Regions from separate parts of the Streptomyces sp. NPDC055955 genome, predicted to be linked through region 2. Evidence: riboswitches for the same ligand, from Rfam matches in the RefSeq annotation. Region 2 holds a riboswitch; each other region holds the start of a gene.

Region 1 (7,914 bases), on a different contig from region 2:
TGGCCACGAAGCGGATCTTCTCGGCGCCGTGCGCTCTGATGACCTCGGCGTACTCGCGGCAGGCCGCGAAGGTGCGCTCCAGCGCCTCGGGCGCGAGGCGTCCCGTGCGGTCCACGCCCTGCCCGAGCCGCACGATCGTCATGCGCCGGTCCAGTTCCACGAGTTCACCCGTGGCGGGGTCGGCGTCGGCGACGAGGAGCCGGATCGAGTTGGTGCCGCAGTCGACGGCGGCGACCCTGGTCACTGGCTCTCCTCGGGCGCGGCCGACACGCAGGGCCCCTTCGCCCACCACTCGGGCAGCATCGCGATGGCCTCGTCGCCGAGCGGGTTCACACCCGGGCCCGCGGCCAGGGAGTGGCCGACCAGGACGTGCAGGCACTTCACCCGGTCCGGCATGCCGCCCGCGCTCGGGAAGCCCTCGAGGACCTCGATGGCGTCGCGGCGCGCGATGTAGTCCTCGTGCGCCTTGCGGTACGCGTCCGCAAGCTCGGGATCCGTCTGAAGGCGCTCCGTCATCTCCTTCATGACGCCGTTCGCCTCCAGCGTGCCGATCGCGGACGCGGCGCGCGGGCACGTGAGGTAGTACGTCGTGGGGAAGGGCGTGCCGTCCTCGAGGCGCGGCGCCGTCTCGACCACGTCCGGGTTGCCGCAGGGGCAGCGGTGCGCGATGGCCCGCAGGCCGCGCGGCGGGCGGCCGAGCTGCTCCTTGAACGCCTGGATGTCGGCGTCCGTGGGCGCGGTCGGCTCGGTCTGGGGCGGGGGCGTGTCCATGCCTGGGGGCTTTCCTTCAGTGAACTTCGGTAGGGGTACTGCGGATTCGGGGTGCTGCGGGTGCGGGGCTTCGGTGCGGGCGGGTCAGTCGCCGGGGCGGTCGGCCTTGTCGACGCCGTCCCAGACGTTCGAGTACCAGGGCCGTCCCTTCGCGCCCCCCTCGGAGCGGGTGCGCTTCGCCGCGTCGGGGTCGCGCGCCACGTAGCCGGTCTCGCCCGGCATCACCAGGTGGAGCCGGTCGCGGATCCGCTGCTCGGCGTACGAGTCGTCCTGCCAGCGTGCCTTCTCGTCGCGCAGCCTGTCGACCCTGCTCTGGGCCTCCTGCTGCCGGCGCTGGAGGTCGGCGATCTCCCCGCGCTGGGAGACGTACTGCCTTATGGGGTAGGCGAGCGCGACGACCAGGGTGCACAGGACGAGGGCCAGGAGTGCCGCGCGGCCGGTGAGACGGGAACGGCGGGCCTGACGTCTGGTCTGGGAGCGGTAGACGCGCTCGGCGGTCTGCTCGCCGAGCAGACGCAGCCGGGTCGCGGTGGAGAACCGGTCACGGTCCCTGTCCCGGACTCTCCCGGCCATGTTCGCGCCTCCCCTTTACGTGCGTACGTCCCCGCACACGGTACGGGACCGGGTGCGGGGACGTACGTACGACGCTTCCTAAGGCAGTGCCTTAAGAGCGCGCTCAGCCCTTGAAGCGGGGAAACGCGCTGCGGCCGGCGTAGACCGCGGCGTCGTCGAGGATCTCCTCGATGCGCAGGAGCTGGTTGTACTTGGCGACGCGGTCCGAGCGGGCCGGGGCACCGGTCTTGATCTGGCCGCAGTTCACCGCGACGGCGAGGTCGGCGATGGTGACGTCCTCGGTCTCGCCGGAGCGGTGGGACATCATGCACTTGAAGCCGTTGCGCTGGGCCATCTCGACGGCGTCCAGGGTCTCGGTCAGCGAACCGATCTGGTTGACCTTGACGAGCAGGGCGTTGGCGGAGCCCTCCTCGATGCCGCGGGCGAGGCGCTCGGGGTTGGTGACGAAGAGGTCGTCGCCGACGATCTGGACCTTGTCGCCCAGCTTCTCGGTGATGACGTTCCAGCCGGCCCAGTCGTCCTCGTACAGCGGGTCCTCGATGGAGACCAGCGGGTACGCGGAGACGAGCTCCTCGTAGTACTCGGTCATCTCGGCGGCCGAGCGGGACTTGCCCTCGAACTCGTACTTGCCGTCCTTGTAGAACTCGGACGCGGCGACGTCGAGCGCGAGCGCGATCTGCTCACCGGGAACGTAACCGGCCTGCTTGATGGCCTCGACGATGAGGTCGAGGGCCTCGCGGTTCGAGCCGAGGTTCGGGGCGAAGCCGCCCTCGTCGCCCAGACCGGTGGACAGGCTCTTGGTCTTCAGCACCTTCTTGAGGGTGTGGTAGACCTCGGCGCCCCAGCGAAGGGCCTCGGAGAAGGACTCCGCGCCGATCGGCGCGATCATGAACTCCTGGATGTCGACGTTGGAGTCGGCGTGCGACCCACCGTTGAGGATGTTCATCATCGGGACGGGCAGCAGGTGCGCGTTCGGACCGCCGAGGTAGCGGAACAGCGGCAGGTCGCTGGCCTCGGAGGCGGCGTGCGCGACGGCGAGGGAGACGCCGAGGATGGCGTTGGCGCCGAGCGAACCCTTGTTGTCGGTGGCGTCCAGGTCGAACATCGCCTGGTCGATCAGGCGCTGCTCGGTGGCGTCGTAGCCGACGAGCTCCGGGCCGATCTGCTCGATGACGGCGAGGACGGCCTTCTCGACACCCTTGCCCTGGTAGCGGTTCGGGTCACCGTCGCGGAGTTCGATGGCCTCGAACGCGCCGGTGGACGCACCGGACGGGACAGCGGCACGACCGGTGCTGCCGTCGTCGAGGCCGACCTCGACCTCGACCGTGGGGTTGCCTCGGGAGTCCAGGATTTCCCGGGCTACGACGACGTCGATGGACGGCACGAGCATCTCCTTATGGGATGTGACGCAACTACGCCGGGCCGCATGGTCCGGCAACACACGAGCCTAACCGGCTCCAGGCACCGGCCAGCCGACCGACCGGCCCGTGGACAAAAACCGAGAGCGAATTGTTTCCGAACGGAACAAAAAGCACCGGCCGACAACGGACGAAAGCCCAGGACCCCTCACGCACCAAAACCCCGCCCCGGGCGCGACGGGGGAATGCGCACCCGGGGCGGGGAGTCCTTGGGGGGACCTGGCGTGGTACCGGCCGTCCGCCGAAAGCCGGCACCCGAGCGGCCTGGGGGCTGTCGCCCCCTCCCCTCCTTACTTGAGGTGGAGCTGCTGACCCGGGTAGATCAGGTCGGCGTCCTCGACGATGTCCTTGTTCAGCTTGAAGAGCTTCGCCCAGCCACCCTTGACGTGGTGCGCCTCGGCGATGGTGCTGAGGGTGTCGCCGGCCTTCACCTTGTACTCGCCGTCACCCTTCTCGACCTTCTTGCCGGCCGGGGTCTCGACGGTCTTCTTCGACTCCTGCTTCGGGGCGGCAGGCGCCTTGCGCTCCTGGCTGCGGGTGGTCGGCTGCTCGGTGCGCTCCTGCTGCTTCGGGGCGGCGGCGGCCGGGGCGGAGCCGGTCGAGGCGGCGGACAGGCCCACGCCGCAGCTCGGCCAGGCACCCTTGCCCTGGCTCGCCAGGACCTTCTCGGCGACGGCTATCTGCTGCGCCTTGGAGGCCTTGTCGGCGGTGGAGGCGTAGGCGGTGCCGCCGTACGCGGCCCAGGTGGACGAGGAGAACTGGAGGCCGCCGTAGTAGCCGTTGCCCGTGTTGATCGACCAGTTGCCGCCGGACTCGCACTGCGCGACCGCGTCCCACTCGGAGGTGGTGGCGGCGGAGGCGCCGGTGGCACCCATCAGCGGGACGGCGACAGCGGCACCGGCGACACCGGCGAGCGTGGCGACGCGAACGGCCTTGGACGGGCGACGGTGCTTGCCCTTGCTGGAAAACAGCATCGAGAGATCCCCTCACCGACGCCTACGAGGTGAGCTGTCGGGTTCGGGCCGGATGAGTGCCCGGTCGCACGTCCTGCGTGCGACTTCACCCCAAGCCGGTCGGTCGGCCGTCTCTCGACGGCCGGGGCCGGCACTTACCTTGGGTCCCCCGCTCCTGCCTACGGCGCTTACGCGACGACTGTTCCCGTACGGACGTTGGCAGGATTCGGCGTGACATCCGACGGGGCCCGCTGTGGCGAGCGGTGATGACCGTAAGCAGTGGATCGCCCGAATTTCAAAGACGATCAGGGCCTTTGAGACCCATCTCTCACCGTCACCAAAGCGGACATCACGCCCGAACTGCCCCTACTTTTCGCCCGATTCGAGCCCAAGATCCAGACTCTGACCAGGAAGGATGAGGTCGGGGTCGGCGCCGACCGTCTTCTTGTTCTCGGCGTACAGAGCGGCCCATCCGCCGTCCACGTCATGGGTGTCGGCGATGCCCCAGAGGTTGTCGCCGGAGCGCACGGTATAAGTACCTTCGTCCGCATTCACACCCTTGCGCCCGCTTTCTCCGCCGCGCGAGGCATGGCGGCCCGAGCCGTCGTCGGCGCGCGAGGAGCCCGGGACGTCGTCCTCGGCGGCGTCGCCGCGGTGCCGGCCGGAGGCGGGCGCAGCGGCGGAGTCCGAGCCGTCGGAGGCCTCCGACGAGGGCGCGCCGGCGGTCGAAGTCGAGCCGTCCCGGCCGGACTTGTCGCTCTTGGAGTCGCCCGCGGTGTTACCTGCGGTATCACCCGAGTCGTCGTGACTCTTCTCTCGGGAGTCGCCCTTCGCGGCCTCGGACGCGGAGTCCGCCGACTCGTCGCTCGCGTCACTCTTCGCGGTGTCGCCGTCCGCCGCGTCGTCACGGCCGGAGTCGCCGGCGGACGCGGACGGGGTCGGCAGGGCCGCCCCGGGGTCGACGTCGGCCGCGGCGTCGTCCGCCGTGAGCCCCGAGGTGACCGAGCAGACCGGCCACGCCCGCGGACCCTCGTCGGCGAGGACCTTCTCGGCGACGGCTATCTGCTGCGAGCGGCTGGCCTGGTCGGCGCGCGGCGCGAAGTCGAGGCCACCGTGGTCCTCCCAGATCTCCTGCGAGAGCTGGAGCCCGCCGTAGTAGCCGTTGCCCGGATCGGCGCTCCAGGAGCCGCCGCTCTCGCACTCGGCGAGCTTGTCCCACGTGGCGGTCGACGCGGCGCTCGCGCTGGTCGCGCCGAGCAGGGGGATCGCGATGGCGGAGCCGGCCACTCCCGCGGCGACGATGAGCGCGGGAGCCTGGCGGGGGCGACGGTGACGACCGTTCCCGGTGAGCATGAAGGCGCCTTTCGGTGGCTCGGGGAATGCTGCGGCGGGTGGTGCCGCGATGACTGGTGAACGTAGCGGGAGTCGAACGCTTGTCACAAGTCGATGCAGCCGAGATCACGTGAAAGTCACAGTCTTGACGAACCGTCAGTTACACCGCTTCGCCCGGACCTTCCCGATGCGGCGTGAACTCGACCGGAAGCGTGCGCAATCCCCGCATGATGAGGCCGCCGCGCCAGCGCAAATCGGCAGGATCTCCCGCGAGTCGCAGGTCCGGAAGGCGCGTCAGGAGCGTAGCGAGGGCGGTCTGCCCCTCCAGGCGCGCGAGGGGGGCTCCGAGGCAGTAGTGGATCCCGTGCCCGTATCCGAGGTGCTGGTTGTCGCGCCGGGAGAGATCGAGGGTGTCGGGCTCGTCGAAGCGCGCCGGGTCGCGGTCGGCGGCGGCGAGCACGACCAGGACGGGGTCGCCGGCGGCGATGTCCTGTCCCCCGACGGTCAGCGGCTCGGTCGCGAAGCGCCACGTGGCGAGCTCCACGGGGCCGTCGTAGCGCAGGAGTTCCTCGATCCCGGTCTCCAGAAGGCCGGGCTCGGCGGCTCCGGGGGCCAGCGACCGCTGGAGCCGCTCGCGCTGCTCGGGGTGGGTGAGCAGGGCGTACGTGCCGTTGCCGATCAAATTGACCGTGGTCTCAAAACCTGCGAAGAGAAGGATGAAGGCCATGGCGGCGGCCTCGTTCTCCGTGAGGTGCTCCCCGTGGTCGGAGGCGCGGATGAGGCCGGAGATGAGGTCGTCGCCCGGGTCGCTGCGCTTGCGGTGGATGAGTTCGGCCAGATAGCCGCGCATCTTCTTGACGGAGCGCGCGACACCGCCGCGCGGGCCCCCGCCGTGGCGGATCATCATGCCCGCCCAGTCGCGGAAGTCGTCCTGGTCCTCGCGCGGGACGCCCAGCAGGTCACAGATCGCGTAGATGGGGAGCGGGAAGGCGAAGTCGTGGATCAGGTCGGCCTCGCCCCGGGCGGCGAACCGGTCGATGAGGCCGTCCGTCAACTCCTGCACACGAGGAGCGAATTCGGCCACCCGGCGTGGGGTGAACGCCTTCGAGACGAGGCGGCGCAGGCGGGTGTGGTCCGGCGGGTCGATGTTGAGCAGATGGGTCATCAGCTCGGCCTTGCGCTCGCCCGGAATGCCGGTCTTGCCCTTGGCGTGGGCGGGCTCGTCGTGGTGCGCCGGGTTCTTGGACAGGCGCTGGTCGGCCAGCGCCTGTTTCGCGTCCGCGTACCGCGTGACCAGCCAGGCCTCGACACCGCTGGGGAGCGTCGTGCGGTGGACGGGCGAGTGCTCGCGCAGCCAGGCGTAGGCCGGATACGGATCGGTGGCGAACTCCCAGGTGAAGAGTTCGGGAGCGGTGCGCTGCGCGGGCTTGTCGGTCACGCCTCGACCGTATCCGGCGCGGGGCGCCACCCCCTGCCGGACCCCACCGCCGCCGGTTCTAGGGCCTGTCGTCACATTCCCGTCGTCCGCCCGAGGGGCGGGCCCGGCGGCGTCCGGTGCGTGCGATCGCAAGGCGCCGGAGAGCCCTTGCAGCGGAGCTACCAGGGCTATTCGGCAACGCCGCGAGCGGGCGTGCCAGACGCCGCCGGGCAGACGGGAATGTGACGACAGGCCCTAGGCCAGCCCCTCCGCCGCCCGGATCGCGTCCCGGTACGCCCGGGACGCCGCGCGCAGTGCCGCCTCCGGGTCGACGCCGTCGGCCTCGGCGCGCAGGGCGAGTGCCAGCAATTCGTAGCCGACGCCCTCGCCGGACGGGAGGGGCACGTCGAGGCCGGCCGTGCGGACCCTCGATCCCAGTTTCGCCGCGAGCGCGAGGCCGGGCTGTCCCACCGGCACCCCGTCCGTGACGGACTCGCGCTGCTTCTCCACGGCCTTCGTGCGCAGCCAGTGCTCCTTCACGTCCTGCGGGGTGAGCGCCGTGTCGTCGCCGAAGACGTGCGGGTGACGGTGGATGAGCTTCTCGACGATGCCGCCGGCGACGTCGTCCACGGAGAACGCCTCGTCCCCTTCCTCACCGGAGGCCTCCTCGGCGATCCGGGCGTGGAAGACAACCTGGAGGAGCACGTCGCCGAGCTCCTCGCGCAGCTCGTCCCGGTCGCCGTCCTCGATCGCCTCGACGAGTTCGTACGCCTCCTCGATCGCGTACTTCGCCAGGCCCTTGTGGGTCTGCTGCGAGGACCACGGGCACTCGCGACGGATGCGGTCCATGACCTGGACCAGGTCGAGGAGGCGGGCGCCCGGCAGGTCGTAGGAGGCCGGGAGCAGTTCCAGGTCGGGCATCGCGACGCGGCCCGAGCCGGCGAGCGCGGCCAGGCCGTCGGTCAGGCGCCGGTCGCCCTCGGCGGTGGCGACGACCACGACGGTGCGGCCGCCGGCGCAGGCGTCGACGAGCTCGTGGGCCGTCGGCGCCGCCTCCCGCACCTCGATGCCGGCCTCCCGCAGATACGGCAGCTGCGGGTGCGCGGCGTCGGCGCACAGCACCTCGTCGGCGGCGTGCAGGAGCTGCCAGGCCGACCAGGACAGCAGGCCGGGTGCGACGCGGTGGCTGGTGGTGAGCAGGACGATGCGGCCGGTCGGGACGGCGGCGGGTGTGTTCTCGGCGTTCACGCCTCGAACGTAACCCAGGCCGCCCGCCGCGCCCTACGCCGTCTGCTCGTCCCCCGTCTTCGGGGACGTGACCTCGCGCACCCAGGGTGTCTTCGTGTCGGCGCGGCCGTGGCTCTTGGCGATGTCCCAGGTGCCGTAGCGCGGGTTCAGGCCGACGTTCAGCTCCTTGGAGGCCTGGTCGAGCGCCTTCCAGAAGGGGGCC
Region 2 (7,914 bases):
GACGTCATACGCCGTCATCTCGCCGATGACGTCGAGGGGTTTCTCTCAGACCACGGGCTGAAGAGGAAGGACGTGACCGCGTGGGTGTGCCACCCCGGCGGCCCCAAGGTCCTGGAGGCTGTTGCCGAGGCCCTCGACCTGCCCGGTGACGCACTCGACGTGACCTGGCGTCACTTGGCCGAGGTGGGCAACCTGTCCTCGTCGTCGGTACTCCACGTGCTGCGCGACACCCTGGCCGACCACCGGCCGCCGCCGGGCACGCCGGGTGTGCTGCTTGCCATGGGGCCCGGCTTCGCTTGCGAACTCGTATTGCTGCGCTGGTAGTTCGGATCTCGGAGGACAGGGAAAGCATGATCTGGTACGGACTGCTGGTGGCCGCGGTCGCAGGCGAGCGCGTCGCCGAGCTCGTCGTCGCCCGTCGCAACGAACGGTGGAGCGCAGCCCGCGGGGCCACCGTCTCGGGGCAGGGTCACTACCCGGCGATGGTCGCCCTCCACACCGGGCTTCTGGGTGGCTGCCTCTTCGAAGTAGGGCTGGTGGACCGTCCTTTCCTGCCCGCACTGGCGTGGCCGATGCTCGCCCTGTTCGCGGCCGCCCAGGCCCTGCGGTGGTGGTGTGTCAGCACGCTCGGGCCCCGCTGGAACACCCGGGTGATCGTCGTACCCGGACTGCCTCTGGTGACGGGAGGCCCGTACCGCTGGCTGCGGCACCCCAACTATGTGGCCGTCGTCGCCGAGGGCGTCGCCCTTCCGCTGATCCACACCGCATGGGTCACGGCGACCTCGTTCACTCTGCTCAACGCCGCGCTGCTCACCGTCCGCATTCGCTGCGAGAACCGCGCCCTGGCCGCGTCGACCACGCCCGCCGCGGCGTGATCGACGTACTGGTGGCGGGCGGCGGGCCGGCCGGTCTGGCCGCCGCCATCCACGCCGCGCTCGCCGGCCTGGAGACAGTCGTCGTCGAACCCCGCACGTCACCCGTGGACAAGGCGTGCGGAGAGGGCGTCATGCCGAGCGGTGTCGCCGCACTGCGAGGACTGGGCATTCAGGTCACCGGCCACGAGCTGCGCGGCATCCGCTACGTGGACGGCACCGCACGCGCCGAAGCCTGCTTCCGCGACCGCAGCGGGCTGGGAATCCGCCGTACGACGCTGCACGCCGCGCTTCACCGGCGCGTTCTCGATCTCGGCGTGCGGATCGTGAAGGGCAAGGTCGGCGAAGTGCGCCAGAGCGCCGACTCCGTCACCGCGGCGGGTACGACAGCCCGCTGGCTGATCGCCGCCGACGGCCTGCACTCCCCCGTGCGGCGGGCGGTGGGACTGGAGATGCCTGGAGTCAAAGACGGCCGCTACGGACTTCGCCGGCACTTCCGCGTCGAGCCGTGGACCGACTTCGTGGAGGTCCACTGGTCCGGTGAGGGCGAGGCCTATGTGACACCGGTGGGCGAGGATCTGGTGGGCGTCGCGATCCTCAGCCGCTGCCGCCGCAGCTACGACCAGCACCTCGCCGGCTTCCCCGCCCTCACGGCGTTCCTCCGTGGTGCGGCCGCGACGGACGTGCGTGGCGCGGGACCCCTGCGGCAGCGCGCACGACGCAGAGTCGCCGGCCGTGTCCTGCTCGTCGGCGACGCCGCGGGCTACCTGGACGCCCTCACCGGCGAGGGCATCGCCCTCGGGCTTACGACGGCGCGGGCAGCCGTCCGCTGCCTGGCCGCCGGACGACCGCAGGAGTACGAGCGCTCCTGGACACGGCTGACCCGTCGCCACCGGCTGCTGACCGGCGCCCTCCTGGCCGCGGGCCGCCGTCCTGGCACCGCCCGCCTCATCGTCCCGGCTGCGTCCCGGATGCCGCCGGTGTTCTCCGCGGCGGTTCACGCGTTGGAGTAGGGAAGCGTCTGATCGATGTTCAGGCCACGCTGCCCGTTACATGCGCTTCTCCATGCGCTTCGATTCGCCAGGTCCATGTGGGTACTCCGGGTACTCCGGCCAGTTCGCACCGCCGCCTCCCTCGACACCTGACCGGGACGCGGGGAATTCATGGGTCGTCCGGGATCTGTACCGGCCGGGCCCGCCCCACAACTCCTGCTCGGGATCAGCCGACCGCATGCGCACACCATGAGGGCCATTCGGAGGCTCTGCTGTGGCGGCTGCCGTCGGCCAGGCCCCATGTTGGGCACAGTGGACACGTCGCCGCGCACCAGGTGGCGACAGGGCTCTGGGAGGACCGTATGACCGCTTCGTCACCCGCCACCGACGCGCCTCCGGCCCGGTACGACGACCTGCGGGCGCTGGTGATCAACTGCACCCTGAAACGCTCACCGGAAACGAGCAACACTCAGGGCCTGATCGGCCGCAGCACCGCAATCATGGAAGGCCAAGGTGTCCACGTCGACATCGTCCGGGCCGTCGACCACGACATCGCCACGGGCGTGTGGCCCGACATGACGGAGCACGGCTGGGAGACGGACGCCTGGCCGGACCTCTACCGTCAGGTCATGGCCGCCGACATCCTCGTGCTGGCCGGACCGATCTGGCTGGGCGACAACAGTTCCGTGATGAAGCAGGTGATCGAACGCCTCTACGCCTGCTCCAGTCTCCTCAACGACGCCGGCCAGTACGCCTACTACGGCCGCGTCGGCGGCTGCCTGATCACCGGCAATGAGGACGGCGTCAAACACTGCGCGATGAATGTCCTCTACAGCCTCCAACACCTGGGCTACACCATCCCGCCCCAGGCCGACGCCGGATGGATCGGTGAGGCCGGCCCCGGCCCCTCCTACCTGGACCCGGGCTCCGGCGGACCCGAGAACGACTTCACCAACCGCAACACCACGTTCATGACCTGGAACCTGCTGCACCTGGCCCGGGCGTTGAAGGACCTGGGTGGCATCCCCGCCTACGGCAACCAGCGCGCCGCCTGGGACGCCGGCTGCCGCCACGACTACGAAAACCCGGAACACCGCTAGCGGCACCCGTAGGGCAACGGGACGTCTCGCCCCCGGCGCCGGTCGAACGCCGTGCATGCCGCGCACGTCCGCACTCACGACCACCAGCCACCCTCGTCCCGTCAGCCCACCGCGCAACCGGCCCCGAGGAAGCGGCGGCCCGCTTCACGGCTCGTCACCACCCGGCGCTTCATGCCCGGAAAGAGGAACGCGCCGCCCCCATAAGCGCGTTCACGCTCGCGCGCAGCACGCCTTCGCCCGGATGAAGGGCTGAAATACCCCGCGTGAGCGGCGAATCAAAGGCAAGTCCGCGTTCCTTGCCGAGTCGACACTGTGGGCCGGGATTTACCAGTTCTCACACACGGTGAGACACCTGCCCGGAAGGCCTTGGTCGGCAGGGGATTTCACCAGAATCCCGTCGGTCCAAGTCGAGACCTTCACCGACACCGGTGACGATCGACAACTGACTTGCCATCACTTGCGGGCCATTTTCTGAACTCACGCAGATCCTGAGCCGGCTCTTTTCTGCGGGTCCAAGGTCGAAGCCCTCGCCCACCCCGAATCTGGATCTCCCGCGAGCCCATCAGGTCGGCGAGGAGTACCCCCAAGCTGGAGCCCCCAGGCGTCACCTCAGTCGATCCCCTCAGTTCCATCGACCCCTCGGCCTCACCGCACAGGGCCACGTTCAGGAACCATCCGGATCGATACCCGCCAGGAACCGCGCAGCGGGGACGTCCTTCGAGCGCACGACCCGGCCACCATTGATGGCAATGCGCCCCAAAACGTACCAAAAGCGACATGCTGCTATGTCCGCCTTTGAACTAAATGCTAGCTTTTAGGGTTATTCATGACTTAAGCGAGACTGCGACTATCTCGTGAGGCATTTACGCGAAATATGGCGCTCTGCTGTGTAATCAAGCGGGATACCAGTCCGCGCCCCATTCAGTGAGTCGCGTCACACGGTCGGACGCGCGGGCCCCGGGCTCCGCTGCGCCTACTCCCCTTCTGCGCAAAGAAGGTTGGGCTTTTCGATCAAAGGGAGCGGCGGGTTCAGGTCGCCGGAAACAGGGCTCTCGAATTTCGCTCCCGGAATTCTGGTCTTGTTCCGTCCGCGCTCTCTCGCCTAATGTCACCGTCAATCCGGATGGAACGCCGAATCCTGCCGCTGTCCGGAATCCCTCCCACTCACTCGGTCACGCACGGCAGGAGCGGGGGACCCAGGTAAGCCGCCGATCCGGTTTCCGGAACGGCTCGGGGTGCAGTCGCACACATAGTGCGACCGGACATCTCCCGTCCGAACCCGACAGCTCACCTCGCAGGCGACGGAGAGGAATTTTTCATGCCCGCAAAGGGAATGCACCGCCGCACCAAGTCCATCTCGCTCACCCGGGGACTCGCCGCCGCAGGCACGGGCGCGGCCGTGCTCGCTCTCCCGGTGCTCGGCGCGACCAGCGCCAGCGCGGCGCAGGCCGCCCCGGCAGCGAAGAGCGCCGCGGCCCCCGCGACGTACGTCGTCGCCGCGGGCGACACCCTCAGCAAGATCGCGCGAGAGCACTCTCTGAGCGGCGGCTGGCAGAAGCTGTACCAGGACAACCGAGCCGCCGTTGGCGGTAACCCGGGGCTGATCCACCCCGGCCTCAAGCTCACGCTCGGCAAGAAGAGCTCCGCGACGCCCGTGGCCACCGAAGAGTACGCCGCGCGGGCCGACCGCTCCGAGGTCCGGACCCCGCTCGCCGCTGCCCCGGCGAAGAAGTCCTACACCAACGACCTCGACGGCTGGATCAAGGAGTCGCTGGACATCATGGCCCAGCACAACATTCCCGGCTCCTACGAGGGCATCCACCGCAACATCATGCGCGAGTCCTCCGGCAACCCGCTGGCCATCAACAACTGGGACTCCAACGCTGTCGCAGGAACCCCGTCCAAGGGGCTCCTGCAGGTCATCGACCCCACGTTCAAGGCGTACCACGTGCCCGGCACGTCGATGAACAGCTACGACCCGGTCGCCAACATCACCGCCGCCTGCAACTACGCGGCCGACAAGTACGGCTCGATCGACAACGTGAACGGCGCGTACTGACAGCAGGTCTCACCATGAGGGATCCGGCGGCTGCTCAGCTGCGCTCCTAGGGCTCCGCCCCGGCTCGGCGCAGTGGACGCCGCGGTCCGCTCCCCTCAACGGAAGCCCAGCGACTGCCTGTTGAAGCGCATCGATGTCGCCATGGCCCTGAAGTCCCCTCAATAGGAAGGGACTTCAGGGCCTTTTTCGTCCTGTCCTCCCTCTTGCGCGCCATCACCCCCGTGCATATCCTCCCCGCGGATCGAAGCGCTTCGACACCACGGAGAGAGACAGCATGGCAGACCTGCAGCCAGTCATCCCCGGGTTCCACCCGGATCCCAGCGTCTGCCGCGTCGGCGACGACTACTACCTCGCGTGCTCGAGCTTCGAGTACGTCCCCGGAGTGCCGCTCTTCCACAGTCGCGACCTGGTGCACTGGCGGCTGATCGGCAACGTCCTCGACCGGCCCGGCCAGTTGCGGCTGCCCCTGGACACACCTTCCTCCGCCGGGATCTACGCGCCGACGCTGCGCCACCACGACGGCCGCTTCTGGCTGATCGTCACCAATGTGAGCAAGGGAGGCGGCAATCTGCTCGTCTCCGCGACCGACCCGGCGGGCCCCTGGTCGGACCCGGTCCCCCTGCCCGGCGTCCCCGGCATCGACCCTGATCTCGCCTGGGACGAGGACGGCGCGTGCTGGGTCACGGTGGCCGGGATCTCCCAGGTCCGCATCGACCCTCACACCGGCGAGACCTTCGGCGAGCCGCGCTCGCTGTGGTCCGGTACGCCGGGCGCCAAGGCCCCTGAGGCGCCGCACCTGTATCACGTGGGCGACCACTGGTACCTGCTGATCGCCGAGGGTGGCACCGAGCGCGGGCATGCCGTCTCCGTGGCCCGCGGCCCCGCGCCCACCGGCCCCTTCGAACCGTGCCCGGCCAATCCGGTCCTGACCCACCGCAGCACCGACGAACCCGTCCAGAACACCGGCCACGCCGATCTGGTGCAAGCGCCCGACGGCACGTGGTGGATGGTCTTCCTCGGGGTACGGCCGCGTGGCGGCACCCCCGGCTGGCACGTGCTCGGCCGTGAGACCTTCCTCGCGCCGGTCACCTGGGAGAACGGCTGGCCGGTCGTCGGCCCGCCGGCGACGACTGGGCCCGTGTCCGTCTCCGCCGAACCCTTCACCGACGACTTCGACGACCCCGATCTGCAGCCCTCCTGGATCTCACTCCGGCACCGCTCCCCGCGGCACTGCACCACGAAGGAACGCCCGGGCCGGCTGACCCTTCACGCCGTCGGGAACGGGCTCGACGCCGCCGATGTCACCTTCGTAGGCCATCGGCAGCAGCACCTCTCCTGCCGCGTCCGCGCCCACCTCGACCCGGCGGACGGCACCGGCGGCCTCGCGGTCCGGCTCGACGAGCTGCACCACTACGAGATCGAGGCCGACGCCGCCGAGGTACGGGTGATCGCCCGCGTCGGGCCGCTACGCACCGTGGTGGGTTCGACGCCCAGGGTGACGGCCGACGGACCGCTGGTGCTCGGTGTCGACGTGAGCCACACGGACACCCCGCGCGACCCGCGGACCGGCCCCGACACGCTCGCGTTCGGAGTCGAGGATGCGCAGGGAACGTTCACCGCACTGGCGACTCTCGACGGCCGCTACCTGTCGACCGAGGTGGCCGGCGGGTTCACCGGCCGTGTCATCGGCCTGTACGCCGCGACCGGCACCGCCCACTTCGACTGGTTTCGCTACGAGCCGCTCGCCATCTGACCCGACCGCTGTCCGGGACCACTGAACTCAGCCACTGAGAGGGACCCCGTATGAGACAAGCACGGAGCCGCAGACGCCGCGCCGGATGGGTGGCGGGCCTCTTCCTGGCCTTGCTCGCCACCGCCGGCACCGCGCAGACCGGCGCTGTGGCGGCAGCCCGCCCCGCTCCTGCCGCGACCGCCTCCGCCATGGACACCGTCGCCGCCATGCAGCCCGGCTGGAACCTGGGCAACACCCTCGACGCCATCCCCGATGAGACGTCCTGGGGCAACCCGCCGGTCACCAAGGCGCTCTTCGACACGGTCAAGAGCCAGGGCTTCCGCAGCGTCCGCATCCCCGTCACCTGGGGGAACCACCAGGCGTCACAGGCGCCTTACACGATCGACGCCACGTTCCTTAGCCGGGTTCGGCAGGTGGCCGACTGGGCGCAGGCGGACGGTCTGCGCGTCGTGCTGAACGTGCACCACGACTCCTGGCAGTGGATCAACAAGATGGCCACCGACCACGACCAGGTGCTCGCCCGCTACAACGCGACCTGGCAGCAGATCGCCACCGCGTTCAAGGACGAACCCCGCACGCTGCTCTTCGAGAGCATCAACGAACCGGCCTTCGACAACGCCGACGACGCACGGAAAGCGGAGTTGGTCGACGAGCTCAACACCTCGTTCCTCAGCATCGTGCGCGCGTCGGGCGGCGCGAACGCGCAGCGCCTCCTCGTGCTGCCCACTGTCGGCGGCCGCTCTGACGCGGCTGTCGCGGGGCCGCGCGTACGGCGTGAACGCGACGCTGCAGGCCCGGTTCTCGTCCGGAGTGCCGTGGCGGATCGATGTGACGACGTACGAGCCACCGGTCCTCGCGGACGCCACGGGCACGACCGGCGCTTTCGCGGCCCCTGTGCAGTTCCGGGGCGACTCCCTGGCGACCATGGAGGCGAAGTACGCCGACGGCACCGGCGCGGGACCGGCCGGCTGGACTTCGTACCAGCAGTTCGGCACCTCGTTCGCCCCGGATTACGACGGCGGCACGCTCGACCTCACCGCCGACTTCCTGCACTCCCTCAAGGACGGGGTGCCGGTGACGCTCACCTTCCACTTCTGGAGCGGCACCATCGTCACGTACGAGGTGACGCGGTCGGGAG
Region 3 (7,914 bases), on a different contig from region 2:
TCCTCGGCGGCGGCGAGTCGTCCCGGATCTACAACCGTCTCGTCCGCCGCGACCGGACCGCCGTCGCCGCCGGGTTCGGTCTCCTGAGGCTCGCGGGGGCGCCCTCCGTGGGGTGGCTGGACGTGAAGACGTCCGGCGACGTCGAGGTGCCGGTCATCGAGGAGGCCGTCGACGAGGAGCTCGCGCGGTTCGCCGCCGACGGGCCCACTCCCGAGGAAATGGAGCGCGCCCAGGCCCAGTTGGAGCGTGAGTGGCTCGACCGGCTCGGCACGGTATCGGGCCGCGCCGACGAACTGTGCAGGTTCGCCGTCCTGTTCGGCGACCCGCAGCTCGCCCTGACCGCCGTGAAGCGCGTCCTGGACATCACCGCAGAAGAGGTCCGGGAGGTGGCCGAGGCCTATCTGCGCCCCGACAACCGCGCGGTGCTCGTCTACGAGCCCACGGCCCCCGAAGGGGCCGGCGAGAACGCCGACGAGACCGCCGCCACGACCACGGACGAGACCGCAGACGAGGAGGCCGGCAAGTGACCGAGCTCGCGACCATGGACTTCCACCCGCAGCCCCAGGCCGGCACGGCGCGGCCGTGGGCGTTCCCCGCGCCCGAGCGCGGCACCCTCGACAACGGCCTGACGGTGCTGCGCTGCCATCGTCCGGGCCAGCAGGTCGTCGCCGTCGAGATCAACCTCGAAGCGCCCCTGGACGCCGAGCCCGCCGGGCTCGACGGCGTTGCCACGATCATGGCGAGGGCGTTCTCCGAGGGCACCGACAAGCTCGCGGCCGAGGAGTTCGCCGCCGAGCTGGAGCGCTGCGGTGCCACCCTCGACGCGCACGCCGACCACCCCGGCGTACGGGTCTCTCTGGAGGTCCCCGTCTCCCGCCTGCCGAAGGCGCTCGGCCTGCTCGCCGACGCGCTCAGGGCACCCGCGTTCGCGGACAGCGAGATCGAACGTCTCGTGCGCAACCGGCTCGACGAGATCCCGCACGAGACGGCCAACCCCGGCCGCCGCGCCGCCAAGGAACTCTCGAAGCAGCTCTTCCCGGCCACCGCGCGCATGTCCCGCCCGCGCCAGGGCTCCGAAGAGACCGTCGCGGCCATCGACGCGGCGGCCGTGCGCGCCTTCTACGACCGGCACGTGCGCCCCGCCACGGCCACCGCGGTCGTCGTGGGCGACCTCGCGGGCATCGACCTCGACGGCCTGCTCGCGGACACGCTGGGCGCCTGGACGGGGAACACGACCGAGCCGCGCCCCGTACCGCCCGTGACGGCCGACGACACCGGCCGGGTCGTCATCGTCGACCGGCCGGGCGCGGTGCAGACGCAGATCCTGATCGGCCGCGTAGGAGCGGACAGGCACGACCGGGTGTGGCCGGCGCAGGTGCTCGGCACGTACTGCCTGGGCGGTACCCTCACCTCCCGCCTGGACCGTGTCCTGCGCGAGGAGAAGGGCTACACCTACGGCGTGCGGGCGTTCGGCCAGGTGCTGCGCTCGGCACCGGACGGGACGGGTGCCGCGATGCTCGCCATCAGCGGCTCCGTGGACACGCCGAACACGGGTCCGGCGCTCGACGACCTCTGGAAGGTGCTGCGCACGCTCGCCGCGGAGGGCCTCACCGACGCCGAACGGGACGTGGCCGTACAGAACTTGGTGGGCGTCGCCCCGCTCAAGTTCGAGACCGCCGCTGCCGTCGCCGGGACGCTCGCCGACCAGGTCGAGCAGCACCTGCCGGACGACTTCCAGGCGGAGCTGTACCGGCGGCTCGCCGCGACAGGCACCGTGGAGGCCACCGCGGCCGTCGTGAGCGCCTTCCCGACGGACCGCCTGGTGACGGTGCTCGTCGGTGACGCAGCCCAGATCGAGGAGCCCGTCAGGGCGCTCGGTATCGGAGAGGTGACCGTCGTCACGGGCTGACCGTGACCGGTGTGCAACGAGGGGCCCCGGTGGGCGAGATGACCACCGGGGCCCTTGTATGTCCGAATTGAACCAGTGGTTGCCTGTCTGCCCTGTGGCATGCGCTACAAAAGCCCGGTTCCGTTTGTTGATTGAAAGATGCCCCGCTTAGCGTCGGTCCGGCTGTCCGCCAGATGTACGCCGCGCCCGCGGCACCGGACAGTCATCGCCGAGTCCCCCAAGGCGCGAGCCGGGGGAGCCGGGGACCCACCGTCCCTGGGGTGAATCGGACGCCCTTTCCTGAAGGGGGTCCGTAGGAGACCTTCCTGCTCCGAACCCGTCAGCTAACCCGGTAGGCGAGAAGGAAGGAAAGGATCAGCCACTCCATGGCGTTCACCCGTGCCACCGGGAAGCACCGTCGCCCGAGCCGTCTCACGCGTACCACCGCGCAGGTCGCCGGCGTCGCCGCGCTCACCACGACCGGTGTCATCGGAGGCCTCGCCGCCCCCGCCCTCGCCGCTGACGACGCGTCTCTCGAGCAGACGGGCCTGACCAAGGCCATCTCCATCGGTGACTCCCTCGCGCAGCAGATCGACGCGCAGGCCGCCGCCCAGCAGCAGGCCGCCGACAAGGCGGCCGCGAAGGAGAAGGCGGAGGCCGCGGCCAAGAAGAAGGCCGAGGAGGACCGGCGCGAGGCCGCCGCCAAGGCCAAGGCCGAGCGTGAGGCCAAGGAGCGCGCCGCCCGTGCGGCCGAGCGCAAGCGCCTGAACGCCTTCGTCCTGCCCGTCACCGGCTCGTACGTGTCGACCGCGTACAAGGCCAGCAGCGGCCTGTGGTCCTCCGGCAGCCACACCGGCATCGACTTCCACGCCGCCAGTGGCACCTCGGTGCACGCCGTGGGCGCGGGCACGGTCGTGGAGGCCGGTTGGGGCGGCGCCTACGGCAACAACATCGTCATCAAGATGAACGACGGCACGTACACGCAGTACGGCCACCTGTCGTCCATCGGCGTCTCCGTCGGCCAGACGGTCACCCCGGGCCAGCAGATAGGCCTCTCCGGGGCGACCGGCAACGTCACGGGCCCGCACGTCCACTTCGAGGCGCGCACCAGTCCCGAGTACGGCTCGGACATCGACCCCGTCGCGTACCTGCGCTCGCACGGCGTCAACGTCTGACCCTCGCCGCGTACGCGCGACAACGCACCGAAAGCCCCGGCTCGCCGAGCCGGGGCTTTCGGCGTCACCGGCCGCGGTCGTCACCGGACCGGCGCGTTCGTTCCCGGCGGCGCTGTCCAAAAAATATCCATGGATTACGGCCCGCCGTCGGAAATTCGGGCCCGCTGGAATAGAGTCGCTGGGAAAGCGCGCTGAACGGACTTCGATCGCGCTGCACGAGCGACTGTCTACCGCGTTTCGCGGGGATTAAGGCGGAGGTCGGTCCATGCGCATTCCGGCGCACTCGGTATGCACGGCGATCCGCGACGACATCGTCTCCGGTGTCCACGAGCGCGGCGGCAGACTCACCGAGGAGGTGCTCGCCCGTCGCTACGGCGTCTCCCGCGTTCCCGTGCGCGAGGCGCTGCGCACCCTGGAGGCCGAGGGCTTCGTCGTCACCCGCAGGCACGCGGGCGCGTGCGTCGCCGAACCCACCACGCAGGAGGCGGCGGACCAGCTGGAGATCCGGATGCTCCTCGAGCCGCTCGCCGCGGCCCGCGCCGCGCAACGCCGCACCGAGGCGCACCTGAAGGTGCTGCGCGGCCTGGTCAGGCTGGGTCAGGAGCGCTCCCGGCAAGGTCGGAGCGAGGACCTGCGCGCGCTGGGCGGCTGGTTCCACGAGACGCTGGCACAGGCCTCCGCCAGCCCGGGGCTGATCACGATGCTCACCCAGCTCCGCCACAAGATCGCGTGGATGTACACCGTCGAGCAGCCCGCGCGGCCCGCCGACTCCTGGGCCGAGCACGGGGCGATCGTGGACGCTGTGGCGCGCGGTGACGTGGAGCGCGCGCGGGCGCTCACGGCGCAGCACACGGAGCGCGCGATGACCGCCCACCGCCTGCGCGCCCCTCGTACGGGTGGCCGTGTGAGGACTTCGCAACATCCCGTCAACACACTGGGGCCTCAGCATTAACAAAGCCGCCGTATACAAATAGGGCGGCCTATTTCCAAGGGCTCTTTCTGTGCTGCTCCGGAATTATGGGAACGGACTCACGGAAAGACAAAGGGTCTGCTCGGAAAATCCGAACAGACCCTTTAATCGGCGCGATCTTCTGCGAGCAGTGAACGACGCCCAAGAATCCGGACGTCCGGTACGGGTCACTGTCGAGCCCCGTACCGGCCTGTGTACTAGACGGTCTCGGGAAGCTCCTCGAGCCCCTCGGAGACCAGCTTGGCCAGACGGTCGAGTGCGATGTCCGCACCCTCGACGTCGGAGGCCAGGACGATCTCCTCGCCGCCGCCGGCGCCCAGGCCGAGCACCGCGAGCATGGAGGCCGCGTTGACGGGGGTGCCGTCGATCTTGGAGATCGTCACGGGGACGCCGGCCGCCGTGGCCGCGCGGACGAAGATGGAGGCGGGGCGGGCGTGGAGGCCCTCGGCCCAGCCGACGTTGACGCGGCGCTCAGCCATGTGATGCTGCCCTTCAGGATTCTCACGGTTGTCTAGACCAGTCTCCCACACCGGTGGGCGTGCCCGATATGGGTCCTACGTACCGCCCGTACACGCCCGTCGGCCCTCATAGCGTGCCTTCGGCCCGCTCGCGCCGCGACCCGTACGACTGTCACCGCCGCGCCGTACGCTGTGCCCATGCAGACCCCGTCGGACCGGCACGCATACCCCGCCCACTGGGAAGCAGACGTGGTGCTGCGCGACGGCGGCACCGCGCGCATCAGGCCCATCACCATCGACGACGCCGAGCGGCTCACGAACTTCTACGAGCAGGTCTCCGACGAGTCGAAGTACTACCGCTTCTTCGCGCCGTACCCCCGTCTGTCCGCCAAGGACGTCCACCGCTTCACCCATCACGACTACGTGGACCGGGTGGGGCTCGCGGCCACGGTGGGCGGTGAGTTCATCGCGACCGTCCGCTACGACCGCATCAACGCCCAGGGAATGCCCGCCTCCGCCCCCGCCGACGAGGCCGAGGTCGCCTTCCTCGTCCAGGATGCCCACCAGGGCCGGGGCGTCGCGTCCGCGCTCCTGGAGCACATCGCCGCCGTCGCCCGCGAGCGGGGGATCCGCCGCTTCGCCGCCGAGGTGCTGCCCGCCAACACCAAGATGATCAAGGTGTTCACGGACGCCGGATACACCCAGAAGCGGCACTTCGAGGACGGCGTCGTCCGCCTGGAGTTCGACCTCGAACCCACCGAGGCCTCGCTCGCCGTGCAGCGCGCCCGCGAGCAGCGCGCGGAGGCGCGCTCGGTGCACCGGCTCCTCGCCCCCGGATCGGTCGCCGTCATCGGGGTGGGCCGCACGCCCGGCGGAGTCGGCCGCAGCGTCCTCGACAACCTCCGTGACGCCGGCTTCACCGGCCGCCTCCACGCCGTGAACAGGGCGTTCCCCGACGACCTGCGCGACCTGGACGGTGTCCCCGCCCACCGCTCCGTCCACGACATCGACGCCGCCGAGCCCGTCGATCTCGCCGTCGTCGCCGTCCCCGCGCGGTACGTCCCCGAAGTCGTCGCCGAGTGCGGCGAGCGCGGGGTGCAGGGGATCGTCGTGGTCTCCGCCGGATACGCCGAGTCCGGCAGCGAGGGCCGCGCCCGCCAGCGTGAACTGGTGCGCCAGGCACGCTCGTACGGCATGCGCCTCATCGGGCCGAACGCCTTCGGCGTCATCAACACCTCGCCCGCGGTGCGGCTCAACGCGTCGCTCGCGCCCGAGATGCCGCGCGCCGGCCGTATGGGCCTGTTCGCCCAGTCCGGGGCCATCGGCATCGCGCTGCTCGCCCGCCTCCAGCGGCGCGGCGGCGGAGTGACCGGAGTGACAGGTGTGTCGACCTTCGTCTCCGCCGGCAACCGCGCGGACGTGTCGGGGAACGACGTACTCCAGTACTGGTACGACGACCCGGACACGGACGTCGCCCTGATGTACCTCGAAACCATCGGCAACCCGCGCAAGTTCACCCGCCTCGCCCGCCGCACGGCGGCCGCGAAGCCCCTCGTCGTGGTGCAGGGCGCCCGGCACAGCGGCATCGCGCCCCTCGGCCACGCGGTCCGCGCCACGCGCCTGCCGTACGCCACCGTCTCCGACCTGCTGCGCCAGGCGGGTGTCATCCGCGTGGAGACCATCACCGAACTCGTCGACACCGGCCTGCTCCTGGCCCGCCAGCCCCTCCCGCCGGGCCCCCGCGTGGCGATCCTCGGGAACTCGGAGTCGCTGGGCCTCCTCACGTACGACGTCTGCCTCGCCGAAGGGCTGCGGCCCAAGCCCCCGCTGGACCTGACGACCGCGGCGTCCGCCGAGGACTTCCACGCGGCGCTCACCGAGGCGCTCGCGGACGACAAGTGCGACGCGGTCGTCGTCACGGCGATGCCGGCGGTGGGGGAGTCGACCGCCGAGGACGCGGCGCTCGCCGAGGCCCTCAGTTCGGCCGCGTCCGGCACCCCCACCAAGCCCGTCCTGGTCGTCCACGTGGAGCTCGGCGGCCTCGCCGAAGCGCTCTCCGCCGCCACCAGCACGGGCCCCCGGGCACTCGCCAGGACCCCCGGCGGCACCCCGGCCGGACGCCCGCCCACGGACGAGCTCGCCCCGACGCCCGCGCTCATCCCCGCCTACCCGGCCGCCGAGCGCGCCGTCCGCGCCCTCTCCGAAGCCGTCAAGTACGCCCAGTGGCGGCGCGACGCGGCGGAGCCCGGCAAGGTCCCCGAGTACGAGGACATCGACGAGACGGGCGCCGCCGAGCTCATCGCCGCGCTCCTCGCGAAGGACGAGGACCCGCGCGGCACCGAGCTCGCCCCGGAGGACGCCCGCGCCCTCCTCGCCCGCTACGGCATCGACGTACGCCAGACCCTCGCCGCCCCCGGACCCGACGAGGCGGCCGCCGCCGCGCACACTCTCGGCTACCCGGTCGCCCTCAAGACGACCGCCCCGCACCTGCGCCACAGGGCCGACCTCGGAGGGGTGCGCCTCGACCTGGCGAACGAGGGGGAGCTGCGCCGCGCGTACCAAGAGCTGTCCGAGACGCTCGGCAAGCCCGAGGAGCTGAGGCCCGTGGTCCAGGCCATGGCGCCCCGCGGCGTCGACACCGTCGTCCGCGCGGTCATCGACCCGGCCGCCGGCGCGGTCCTCTCCTTCGGGCTCGCGGGCGCCGCGTCCGAGCTGCTCGGCGACACCGCCCACCGGCTGATTCCGGTCACCGACCGGGACGCCCAGTCGATCGTCAGGGGCATCAAGACAGCGCCTCTGCTCTTCGGCTGGCGCGGCGCCGCGCCGGTCGACACGGCCGCGCTCGAAGAGGTGCTGCAACGGGTCTCGCGGCTCGTGGACGACCATCCCGAGGTCGTCGCCGTGTCCCTGGAGCCCGTCGTCGTCGCCCAGAGCGGCCTCTCGGCCCTCGGCGCCTCGATACGGCTCGCCCCGCCGCCCGCCCGCGACGACCTCGGCCCGCGCACCCTGCCCGCGTACTGAGCGGGCCGGGTGAGACGAGCCCCACATACGGGTGATTTCCGCGTCCGTCCACAGGCGCACCGCGAGCCCCCCGCCGGGCTTTAGGATGGACCTCATGGCCAAGACCAGTACGACGACCCAAGGGCTCCGCGCGGCGATCGAGCGCAGCGGCTACTACCCGGCCCTCGTGGCCGAGGCGGTGGAGGCCGCGGTCGGCGGCGAACCCATCGGTTCGTATCTGGTCCACCAGGAGACCACCTTCGACTCGAACGAGGTGCGCAGGCACGTCACCGTGCTCGTCCTCACCGGGACCCGCTTCATCGTCAGCCACACCGACGAGCAGGCCGCGGACAGCACGTCGCCGACGCCGTACGCCACGACGTCCACCGAATCCGTGAAGCTCGACCGGATCTCGTCGGTCGT

The links. A riboswitch is a leader RNA that binds a small molecule or an ion and turns the genes downstream of it on or off. The one in region 2 is predicted to bind cyclic di-AMP.
Region 1: it holds a riboswitch for cyclic di-AMP, as region 2 does, so the genes downstream of both, ACFC96_RS06555 (transglycosylase family protein) here and ACFC96_RS38690 (transglycosylase SLT domain-containing protein) in region 2, are expected to answer to the same signal.
Region 3: it holds a riboswitch for cyclic di-AMP, as region 2 does, so the genes downstream of both, ACFC96_RS33920 (M23 family metallopeptidase) here and ACFC96_RS38690 (transglycosylase SLT domain-containing protein) in region 2, are expected to answer to the same signal.

The regions. Positions count from the first base shown of each region.
Region 1 covers NZ_JBHJYS010000003.1:94,789-102,702, forward strand. Annotated here, with positions in the region: gene ACFC96_RS06535 (exopolyphosphatase) at 1-244, opposite strand, end outside; gene ACFC96_RS06540 (DUF501 domain-containing protein) at 241-771, opposite strand; gene ACFC96_RS06545 (septum formation initiator family protein) at 856-1,344, opposite strand; gene eno (phosphopyruvate hydratase) at 1,448-2,734, opposite strand; gene ACFC96_RS06555 (transglycosylase family protein) at 3,053-3,736, opposite strand; cyclic di-AMP (ydaO/yuaA leader) riboswitch at 3,741-3,957, opposite strand; gene ACFC96_RS06560 (transglycosylase family protein) at 4,082-5,068, opposite strand; gene ACFC96_RS06565 (cytochrome P450) at 5,208-6,485, opposite strand; gene ACFC96_RS06570 (nucleoside triphosphate pyrophosphohydrolase) at 6,720-7,712, opposite strand; gene ACFC96_RS06575 (SurA N-terminal domain-containing protein) at 7,746-7,914, opposite strand, start outside.
Region 2 covers NZ_JBHJYS010000027.1:49,716-57,629, reverse strand. Annotated here, with positions in the region: gene ACFC96_RS38710 (type III polyketide synthase) at 1-324, shown strand, start outside; gene ACFC96_RS38705 (isoprenylcysteine carboxylmethyltransferase family protein) at 351-875, shown strand; gene ACFC96_RS38700 (NAD(P)/FAD-dependent oxidoreductase) at 872-1,885, shown strand; gene ACFC96_RS38695 (flavodoxin family protein) at 2,227-2,964, shown strand; cyclic di-AMP (ydaO/yuaA leader) riboswitch at 4,084-4,280, shown strand; gene ACFC96_RS38690 (transglycosylase SLT domain-containing protein) at 4,283-5,023, shown strand; gene ACFC96_RS38685 (glycoside hydrolase family 43 protein) at 5,298-6,776, shown strand; partial or broken gene ACFC96_RS38680 (glycoside hydrolase family 5 protein) at 6,827-7,465, shown strand; gene ACFC96_RS38675 (hypothetical protein) at 7,551-7,914, shown strand, end outside.
Region 3 covers NZ_JBHJYS010000021.1:109,742-117,655, reverse strand. Annotated here, with positions in the region: gene ACFC96_RS33930 (M16 family metallopeptidase) at 1-527, shown strand, start outside; gene ACFC96_RS33925 (M16 family metallopeptidase) at 524-1,909, shown strand; cyclic di-AMP (ydaO/yuaA leader) riboswitch at 2,106-2,262, shown strand; gene ACFC96_RS33920 (M23 family metallopeptidase) at 2,275-3,063, shown strand; gene ACFC96_RS33915 (GntR family transcriptional regulator) at 3,329-4,015, shown strand; gene ACFC96_RS33910 (HPr family phosphocarrier protein) at 4,231-4,512, opposite strand; gene ACFC96_RS33905 (GNAT family N-acetyltransferase) at 4,690-7,512, shown strand; gene ACFC96_RS33900 (DUF5998 family protein) at 7,607-7,914, shown strand, end outside.